DNA from 3 places in the Idiomarina sp. UBA3162 genome. Region 1 is predicted to be linked to each of the others. Evidence: predicted binding sites of a transcription regulator. Region 1 holds the regulator's gene; each other region holds the start of a gene.
What was found. The regulator sigma-54, encoded in region 1, starts transcription at its own class of promoters, with help from an activator protein. The targets are predictions, from matches to a motif close to GTTGGCACGNNNNTNGNNT.
Positions count from the first base shown of each region.

Region 2: a site for sigma-54 is predicted at 1,180-1,198, ahead of flgA (flagellar basal body P-ring formation chaperone FlgA). Genes of this name have one in related genera too.
Region 3: a site for sigma-54 is predicted at 1,429-1,447, ahead of B2X00_RS11055 (DUF2726 domain-containing protein). Genes of this name have one in related genera too.

Region 1 covers NZ_DEYI01000059.1:4,510-7,789, forward strand. Annotated here, with positions in the region: gene lptA (lipopolysaccharide transport periplasmic protein LptA) at 1-481, shown strand, start outside; gene lptB (LPS export ABC transporter ATP-binding protein) at 485-1,210, shown strand; gene B2X00_RS07490 (RNA polymerase factor sigma-54) at 1,240-2,691, shown strand; gene hpf (ribosome hibernation promoting factor) at 2,720-3,007, shown strand; gene ptsN (PTS IIA-like nitrogen regulatory protein PtsN) at 3,011-3,280, shown strand, end outside.
Region 2 covers NZ_DEYI01000003.1:79,669-82,948, reverse strand. Annotated here, with positions in the region: gene B2X00_RS00350 (CheR family methyltransferase) at 1-187, opposite strand, end outside; gene B2X00_RS00345 (chemotaxis protein) at 205-1,152, opposite strand; gene flgA (flagellar basal body P-ring formation chaperone FlgA) at 1,309-2,016, shown strand; gene flgM (flagellar biosynthesis anti-sigma factor FlgM) at 2,099-2,434, shown strand; gene flgN (flagellar export chaperone FlgN) at 2,452-2,853, shown strand; gene B2X00_RS00325 (LPP20 family lipoprotein) at 2,927-3,280, shown strand, end outside.
Region 3 covers NZ_DEYI01000091.1:23,831-27,110, reverse strand. Annotated here, with positions in the region: gene B2X00_RS11065 (Hpt domain-containing protein) at 1-256, opposite strand, end outside; gene folE2 (GTP cyclohydrolase FolE2) at 445-1,371, shown strand; gene B2X00_RS11055 (DUF2726 domain-containing protein) at 1,495-2,082, shown strand; gene B2X00_RS11050 (cobalamin biosynthesis protein) at 2,107-3,057, shown strand; gene B2X00_RS11045 (adenosine kinase) at 3,107-3,280, shown strand, end outside.

The DNA.
Region 1 (3,280 bases):
AGGTGAGGCGGATTTTAAAAAGCCGATCGAGGTCAATGCTGGACATGAACACTTTGATATCAAGAACAATAAATTGTTGTTGACCGATAATGTCATTGTAACTCAGGGCTCTATGCGTATTGAGGCGGATCGACTTGAGGCAACCGGCGGTGAGTCCAAAGACCAAGCCGATACATTTATCGCGCACGGTCGTCCCGCAGTCTACACCCAGTTGCTCGAGGATGGCTCGGAGATCAGCGCACAAGCCGATCAAATCACTTACTTCCAGAGTCAGGGACGTATTGAACTACAAGGTAATGCGCAAATCATTCAGGGCAGCAGCTTGTCGCGTGGTGATACCATTGTGTATGACTTGGCTAACCAGCATGTCTCGGCAAGAGGCTCAAAGGAATCAGGCGAACGGGTTACCACGATTTTTAACCCCAATAAGCAACCCGAGAAAGAGCAACCTGAAGACGACCAACAGCAACAAGAGCAATAGTGCATGGCTAAATTATCTGTTCAGCATCTCGCTAAATCTTATAATCGACGCCAAGTCGTCAAAGACGTCAGTTTAGAGGTGAGCCAAGGGCAAATTATTGGCCTGCTCGGTCCTAATGGTGCAGGTAAGACAACGACCTTTTATATGATAGTTGGCTTAGTGAACTCTGATAAAGGCAGTATTAAGCTGGATGATCAGGACTTAACGCTTTTGCCGATGCATGAACGTGCACGTCGAGGTATTGGATATTTGCCACAGGAGTCATCTATTTTTCGAAAAATGACGGTCCGTGATAACTTGATGGCGATTCTTGAAACTCGACGTTCACTTACCGCGATTGAGCGCGAAGAAAAACTCGATGCATTGCTCGAAGAATTTAATATCGGTCATATCGTGAATAGCTTGGGTATGAGTCTGTCGGGTGGTGAGCGTCGCCGTGTTGAGATCGCTCGAGCGCTCGCTGCTGACCCTACGTTTATTTTATTAGACGAGCCTTTCGCAGGTGTTGATCCGATTTCTGTACTCGACATCAAAAAAATAATTGAACATCTTAAGCACCGAGGCATCGGTGTGTTGATAACTGACCACAACGTGCGTGAAACGTTGTCCGTATGCGAGCATGCGTATATCGTTAGTCATGGCGAGCTGATTGCTAGCGGGGACGCGAATAGCGTATTGTCAAACCAACAAGTGAAAGATGTCTACCTCGGTGAGCAGTTCACCTTGTAACACAGCACAAGTGAGGCCGGGATAATCAGATGAAACAAAGTTTGCAACTGAAAATGGGTCAACAACTTACGATGACCCCTCAATTACAACAGGCCATTCGGTTGTTGCAACTCTCATCACTCGATCTACAAGCTGAAATTCAAGAAGCCTTAGATAATAACCCGTTACTTGAGGTTGAGGGTGAAGCTGAGCAAGATGCCCAGACCGATGCCGAGCAAACGCAAAAAGACGATAGTCAAAAAGAAACCGTCGATGCATTACAAGATCAATCACTCCCCGATGACCTCCCATTAGATAGCACTTGGGATGACACATATACATCAACTACTCCGTCAAGTGGCACTAGCTCAAGCCAGTCGTTTGACGGCGAACACGATGTCTATCAAGGCGAAACAAGCGACTCGCTTTACGATCATTTGATTTGGCAAATGCAGATGTCGCATTTCTCAGACGAAGATGCGGCTATAGCCACCACCATCATCGAGTCCATCGATGAGCGCGGTTACCTGACTTCAGACTTGAATGAACTCGTTGAAGCTATCAATTTACCCGAAGTCGATGTTGAAGAAGTCGCCATGGTGCTTAAGCGTATTCAACATTTTGATCCTCTGGGTGTCGGTGCGCGCTCCATCCAAGAATGTTTGAGTATTCAACTACAGCAACTATGCGATGAAACCCCCTGCAAAAAGCTTGCATTAGCGCTTATAAATGATTACATGGAGTTAATGGGTGCGCGGGATTATAAAGGGTTGCAGCGTAAACTGAAGATTGATGAAGCAGAGCTGAAAGAGACACTGCGACTGATTCAAACCTTAAACCCTTATCCTGGCGATGCTATCGACCAAAAGCCCGTTGAATACGTCATACCGGATATTTCGGTAGTGAAAAAAAATGGTCGTTGGGTGGTCGAATTAAATCCTGATAGCGTACCTAAATTAAGAGTGAACGAACAATATGCAGCGCTGAGTCAGCAGGCAAAATCAAGTGCTGACTCTCAGTATATTAAGCTGCATACTCAAGAAGCGCGTTGGTTCATTAAGAGTCTCGAAAGCCGAAACGAGACCTTACTGAAAGTCGCGCACTGCATCGTTCAACGTCAGCAAGGCTTTTTTGAACATGGTGAGGAGGCGATGAAGCCGATGGTTCTCAATGATGTCGCGGAAGCCGTTGATATGCACGAAAGTACAATCTCGCGTGTAACGACTCAAAAATATCTCCACTGCCCGCGCGGCATCTTCGAGCTTAAATACTTCTTCTCCAGTCATGTCAGTACCGAAACAGGAGGTGAGTGTTCAAGTACCGCTATAAGAGCGCTAATCAAAAAATTGGTTGCCGCGGAGAACCGCGCCAAACCATTAAGTGATAACAAAATTGCTGAACTCATTGCGGATCAGGGAATCCAAGTAGCTAGAAGAACGATCGCGAAATATCGTGAATCGCTCAACATTCCCTCTTCAAGCCAGAGGAAGAGTCTGCTTTAATATTGTTCAACCGTAGAAGGAAGACGTTATGCAAATCAACCTAACAGGTCACCACATTGATATTACTGACGCGTTGCGTGAATACGTGGATACAAAATTTGCCAAGTTAGAGCGCCACTTTGACCACATAAACAACGTTCACGTCATCCTAAATGTTGAAAAAACGGTTCAAAAAGCGGAAGCTACGCTTCATGTTAACGGCGGAGAAATTTTCGCCGATGCAGAGCACGACGATATGTACGCGGCGATTGATGGATTGATCAATAAACTCGATCGCCAAGTGATTAAACACAAAGAAAAGTTGAAAAAACACTAAATCATGCAATTGTCTGATCTTTTGAGCCCCGACTGCACCAAGTGTGCAGTCGAGGGTGCAAGCAAGAAACGCCTGTTAGAAACTATCAGCGCTATCGCGGCCCCAAAACTTGTCGGAATCACTAAACACGACATCTTTGAGAGCTTAATTAATCGTGAGCGCTTAGGTAGTACGGGTATTGGTCTTGGCATCGCTATTCCACATGGTCGATTAGCCAATGCGACGCAACCTGTGGCGGTACTAATGACGCTTGAACAACCCATTGAATTTGAT
Region 2 (3,280 bases), on a different contig from region 1:
CGCTAATCTTCATTGACCGTTTGACGAGCTCCGCTAACGAGTCGATACCAAAATGACTCATCAGCGGTGATAAACGACTTTTTACCAAATAGAGTTTGTTGTCACCGAGCACGATCCCGCACTGATGCTCCAGAAATTGCCTAAACTCTTGGTATTCTTGTGTATTGAGTTCTTTGTTACTCGACATTAACTGCGTCTATTCCATTACTCGGCTTCGGCGACAATGTTTTCAGCATTGAGCCATTTTTTAACGGCACTGGCGAGCTCATCGGGATGAAATTTTGCGATAAAGTCATCAGCCCCTACTTTCTTAACCATCGCCTGATTAAATACGCCGCTTAGTGATGTATGCAATATAACACGAACATCGGCCAAATTCGGATCCGCTTTTATCTCAGCGGTTAATGTATAACCGTCCATGACAGGCATTTCCACGTCCGATACTAAAACGGGCACGTGCGGTTGTACATTACCATCCACTTCCTTGGCCTTTTCTTTTAGCCAATCCAGCGCCTCTTTACCATTTTTCTTTACTTCAAGTGGTATCTCAAGGGATTCAAGGGCGCGCTTTATTTGGCCACGTGCCACCGCTGAGTCGTCGGTGATTAAAATGGTAAGGTTTTCTTTCTCGACGGTAATCGGCTGATTCTTAACATCATCGCTCAATTCGGTGTTGACCGGCGTAATATCGGCAAGGATGCGCTCAACGTCAATAATTTCGACAAGCTTGTTTTCGATTTCAGTGACCGCGGTAAGGTAGGCATCGCGACCTGTGCCTTTCGGCGGTGGCATGATGTTTTCCCAATTAATATTGATAATGCGGTCAACGCCACCGACTAAAAAGCCCTGCACGGTACGATTGTACTCGGCAATAATAATAAACCGGTTTTCGATATCGGTAATCGCCGGCCCACCTGTCGCGAGACTTAAATCGATAATCGAGATCGCTTGACCACGGATGTGGGCAACACCACGAACCAGGCGATTGCGTCGTGGAATCGATGTCAGCTTCGGACACTGCAGCACTTCGCGTACTTTAAAGACGTTAATACCAAAGCGTTGCTGGCCACTAAGGCGGAACAGCAAAAGCTCCAGACGGTTCTGACCCACCATTTGGGTGCGTTGATTTACCGAGTCAAGGATGCTTGCCATGTTATCTCCTGTGTGCCGCTTATCGTTGCTGGCATGTTCTTTGCTAGCTTTATCACCAATAGTGTCATTAAAGGTGTAAATGTCAATTGATTGACGTCGTACTGGTTACCCCAAGGTAATCGGCCGATTGCACCCAAAACTTTAAGTGGAGTTAATATGATAATACGGCAAACCGCTATAATCAGTTCGATCTTTCTCATATTGACGTCAAGTTTAGCATTTTCAGCTGAACCTTCATCCTACAATTACAAGAAATTGCAGCAATTAGCCAATAACTTTGTTCAGCAACAAGTGACGCAGCCCGATAACGGGCGTGTTGAAGTGGTCGTAAATTCGCTCGATCCCCGCATGGCGCCCAAGGTGTGTGCTTCTGAGCCGAGCATTGGCTTTGCTAGAAATTCGGGGTTAGAAAGTTATACCACCGTCGAGATTCAGTGCACCAGTGGCACTCAGCCTTGGCGAACTTATGTACCGGTGCGGATTTATCAGTACCAAGAAGTCTGGTCTGCTGCGGTCCCGATGTCGCCAGGACACCTTATCAGTGAGCATGATTTACGTATTGCTGAAGTCGATATTAATCAAGTGCGTGCCAACATATTTACCGATAAGACGTTATTGGTTGGGGCGCGCGTAAAGCGGCGAATTTCTGCCGGTGACGCCATCGAGGCGCGCGATACCTGTCTTGTTTGCGAAGGAGAAAGCGTTACAATAGTGGCGCAGGATAAATCGTTGCGCATCACAGCATCCGGTAAAGCCTTAGGTGACGGGTTACAAGGCGAGTCAGTGGCGGTGCGAAATGTTCGTTCAAACAAGTCACTCGAAGCCGTCGTGACAGGCTTAAACGAAGTAACGGTTAATTTATAAACTTTTTTTACTAAAAGAATTAAAGTTATTTTTTCTGCGGCCGATTACAAAGCGAGAACTTATAACATGTGAGGCGAGCGATATGGCAATTAACATAAACAACAACGGTGTTAAGAATAATTCAATCGACACCAAGCAAACGCAACGTCAGACATCGACTGAGCAGTCGAGCAACAGCGGTGCAACAGCGAAAAGCGGTTCAGACTCAGTTTCACTGACCTCTGAAGCACAAAACCTTTCAGCATTGCAGGAAAAAGCAATGAACAGCAGCGGCATCGATCAAACTAAAGTGGATCGCATTAAGGCAGCTATCGAGAACGGTTCATACAAAGTCGACGTTGATCGTCTGGCTTCCAAACTTGCGCAGTTTGAAGGTGACTTGTTTGGTGGAGCGATCGACACAGATAAAGACGCTTAACGCGCGCTTAGGAATTTATGACGCCTATCACTGAAGTTCTCGAACAAATGTCGCAAGCACTGGAGCAACTGCAACAGTGCCAGCAACAAGAATTGACCGCTGTCGTTAACCGTCAGCATCAAAGTGTTGCTGAGTTAGCAGAGGTCAAAGCCAGCTTACTCAGCCAGCTCGCTGAGTTTGATAGCTTTCTTGCCGAGCACCCAGAGCGACAACAACTCAGCACCGATGAAGTGCTGAGTGAACGCGTCGCGCAACTGCGCTCTACTTTGGCTGAAGTCAAACGTCAGAGCGATGTCAACGAACACGTTGTGACACGCACACTCGCTAATATTGACCAATTGAAGCATGAAATTGTGCGACAAGCATCCCATGCCCGCGGCGATGCACTCACCTACAATGCCAAAGGCAAAATCCGCTAAACAGCACTAAAGATTTCATCATCCATGCCGTTAATGAGTTATCAGGTATAACTCATTTAGGCTTGAGGTCGATATGAAACGTGCAGCTCTAACCATATCTTTATTTTCTAGTTTGCTGATGCTCAGCGGGTGCAGCGCTGTCTACGATACTGTCTACGATCAACAACATGTCGAATGGGAAACCGAAACCCCGGAACATTTCCCGGTCTTAACGGCCACTGGCTTTGCGCCGATTGATGCGCAACCGGGCGAAACCAAGCAACATAAAGATCTAGCCGCCATGCGCGCCTCTAAACTCGCCGCTTATCGTGAATTGGCTGAGCAAGTCTATGGGCAACGCATCTCGGGTGGAACCTCAGTACAAAACTGGACCTTAGGCAACGATCAGTTTCAGGCTTCTGTAGATGGGGTTATTCGCGGTGCCGAA
Region 3 (3,280 bases), on a different contig from region 1:
CCCACTGTTTCTTCTCTAGATCTTCCATATAAACTGCAAGTGACTTGAGCCCCACAGAGCGGCAGGCGCCTTTGACCTTGTGCGCTTGCGAACGCAAGGCGGCCTCGTCTTTATTTTTAGCCGCTTCATGAAGTAAACTCGCATACCCTTGAATCACCTTGTCAAAAGTCTGTAGGCTTAGCTCTAGTCCTTCTTTACCCAGCGATTGGTAATATTGCTGCAGCAATTCGGTATCGAGTACATCAGAATTTGTCATATCTTATCCATTCTAAATCTAAAACCTTATCCTGTGCGTAATCGTACATTGAGTCAACCGATACCTTTAATCGGTTTTATTTGATTAATTTTTAGCTTCGGGAATGAAATGATCCCCCTATCTAAGATATACTACTGGACTTGAAGTTTATGCTTGATAAATTGAAGAAAGAGCGGAGTTCCAAACGAATGCCGAACAGTATGCCCGATGTAGCTAACCAAACGCAGGCCCAGACTGAGGGGACCTTGGATTGGGTTGGCATGAGCAATATCGAAGTACCTATTATGGTTGCAGCGTCTGATGCTTCCGAGCGTCCTGTTGCAGCTCACGTTGAAGCTTTTGTTAACCTAAAAGATCCAAAAGCCAAAGGCATTCACATGTCTCGCCTTTATCTTCTTTTAGATCAGCTATCGACTGAGGGTGAATTAAGTCATGCTTCCCTGAAGCAATTGTTGCGCGACTTTATTGAGAGCCACCAAGACATCAGCGACCGTGCATTTATAAAATTCGATTTTGACTACCATTTACGCCGCGAATCATTGATTAGTCGCAAAAAAGGTTGGAAAGCGTATCCAGTGAGTTTAACTGGGCGTTACGACGAAGGTCATTTGAACCTCGAGTTAGCCGTCGATGTACCCTACTCTTCAACTTGTCCTTGTTCAGCGGCATTGGCGCGTCAGTTAATTCAAGAGGCGTTCGACGAGAAGTTTGCTGGTCAGGATAGCGTTGATAAAGCGACCATTCATCAGTGGTTAGGTAGTACTGAGGGTATTGTTGCGACGCCACATAGCCAGCGGTCCACAGCGCAGGTTAAAGTTGCATTGAGCGATAGTGTTGAAGAATTCCCTATTGTGGCGCTCGTAGATGCTATTGAAGATGCGCTTAAGACCCCTGTTCAAGCCGCCGTTAAGCGTGAGGATGAACAAGAATTTGCACGCCTCAACGGACAAAACTTGATGTTTTGTGAGGACGCATCGCGCCGTCTGCAACACAAGCTTAACCAGATGCCTATTTTTGAAGATTTCTGGGTTCGCGTGAACCATTACGAGTCGTTGCATGCGCACGACGCTGTCAGTGTCACCACGAAAGGCGTCAAAGGTGGTTATAGTTCGTAAATCGAGCAGACACCGCGATATAAGAAAAAGCTTGGCAAATCGCCAAGCTTTTTTGTTTTTGGCACACTAGTTGCAACACATATCTCAACAAATCATCCGTCAAACTTTTGTTGAGGTGTCACGATGGAAATTATTCTTTTATTGTTCGTTGGTGTATTAATCGCTGTTGCTGTTATTGCTAGCCGTATGTCGGAAAGCTACGTGCCTTATCCTTATAAGATGAAAGATGTTACGTTTTGTTCGGCTCAAGAAGCACAGTTCCTTACCTTGCTCGATAAAGCCGTCAGTGACGATTTTAGGATTTTCACCAAAGTGCGTCTAAGCGATATCGTAGCGGTCAAAAGCGGTCTATCTCGAGCCGCTCAGAAAGATGCGCAAACTAAAGCAAGCCACCGTATTCTTGACTATGTACTGTGTGATATCGAGACGATGGAAATTAAGGCGGTTATTGAGCTTGAACCTGCCTCACCACAACTGAATCAGCAAAAGCGCAACCTATTTTTGAAGAATGCGTTAGCGGCCGCAGGCCTTCCATTTTTGCGCTTTAAAGCACAACCAGGTTACCGCGTTGCTGAACTGAATCAGTACATTCACGCCAAGATCCAACAAGCAGAGCACATTAAAGCGGCCGTCCCCGGTGGTAATAAAGCGCAGCCACAAGCGACGACCCACACCGGAAAACAAAACGAAGAATCGCCTATTGCAGCTTAAAGTAGACTCTGTAAAACTGCGATAATGGACACTCAATATCTGCAGTGGTTTTACCACCCCATCGTACTTGCAACATTAGCGCTCGTTCTCGAGCGCTTTTTTTCGTTACCGGAACAATGGCACCCACTGACTATTTTCCGCCTATTTGCCAAATTTCTGACAGACAAGGTATGCCACCCAGAGCACGGCGCGACACAGCAAACCCTTGCTGGCGCCTTATTAATGGGCTTATTGTTAGTTATCTGTCTAACGCCTGTAATTGTCATTCAAATGAGTGCCGAGTTACATCAACTCACGGCAACGATATGGCTTTGGTTTGCGATAAAGTATAAGCGAACCTATGACCTTACAAAACTCGCCGCCCGTGCACTTAACAAGGGGCAAAAACGTGCCGCACGCGCTATTATCAGGCGCTGTGTTGCTTATGATTGCGAGCAGTTAAGTCCACTTGGTTTAGCTAAGGCGGTTTTAGAAGTTCGACTACGCATACTTTTGGTCAACGTGTTAGCGCCGCTTTTCACCTGGTATATAGCCGGCTCTACCGCCGCACTGGGGGTTCGCTTAATTATTGAGTGTTATCATTTATGGCCACAAGCGGCGCCCCGATATCGGTTCTTTGGTATGTCGTCGCAGTGGTTGTATAACACTATCGAGACTCTCATTTTGTTGGTTCCAGCGCTGCTATTGATGCCTGTGGCATGGTTAGCAGGACCAAGGGCAGCAGTGCCGATCCGCCAAGGTCATGGCATGTCGCTCGGTGCGTTTCTTTGGCTTGATGTGCTGAGTCGACTGCATCGTGTTAGCTTAGGGGGTCCGCAGAAATACCAAAAAAGGCGCATCGCTCGGACCCGCTTTGATGGCCCCTCCGCCACCCATAAACTACTGCAAAAACGCGATTTAACAGGGATTTGGCTCGACATCGTGGTTATCGTGCAGGTTTTTCTGTGTTTGCTATTGTTCATTTATCGACCCTGAGGTCGAGTTCGTATATACTGTGCGCCCTAATAAGCAACCGAAAGTAATTATGAAAACCATTGATGTAATTGGCATCGGCAACGCACTCGTCGATCAGGAATTTGAAGTCAGTGAAGACTTCCTAGCCAAACACCATTTGGAAAAAGGCATGATGGCACTCATTGAGGAAGACGATCAGAACAAACTGATCGCTGAACTCAGCACAATGGGTGAACTTAAAAAG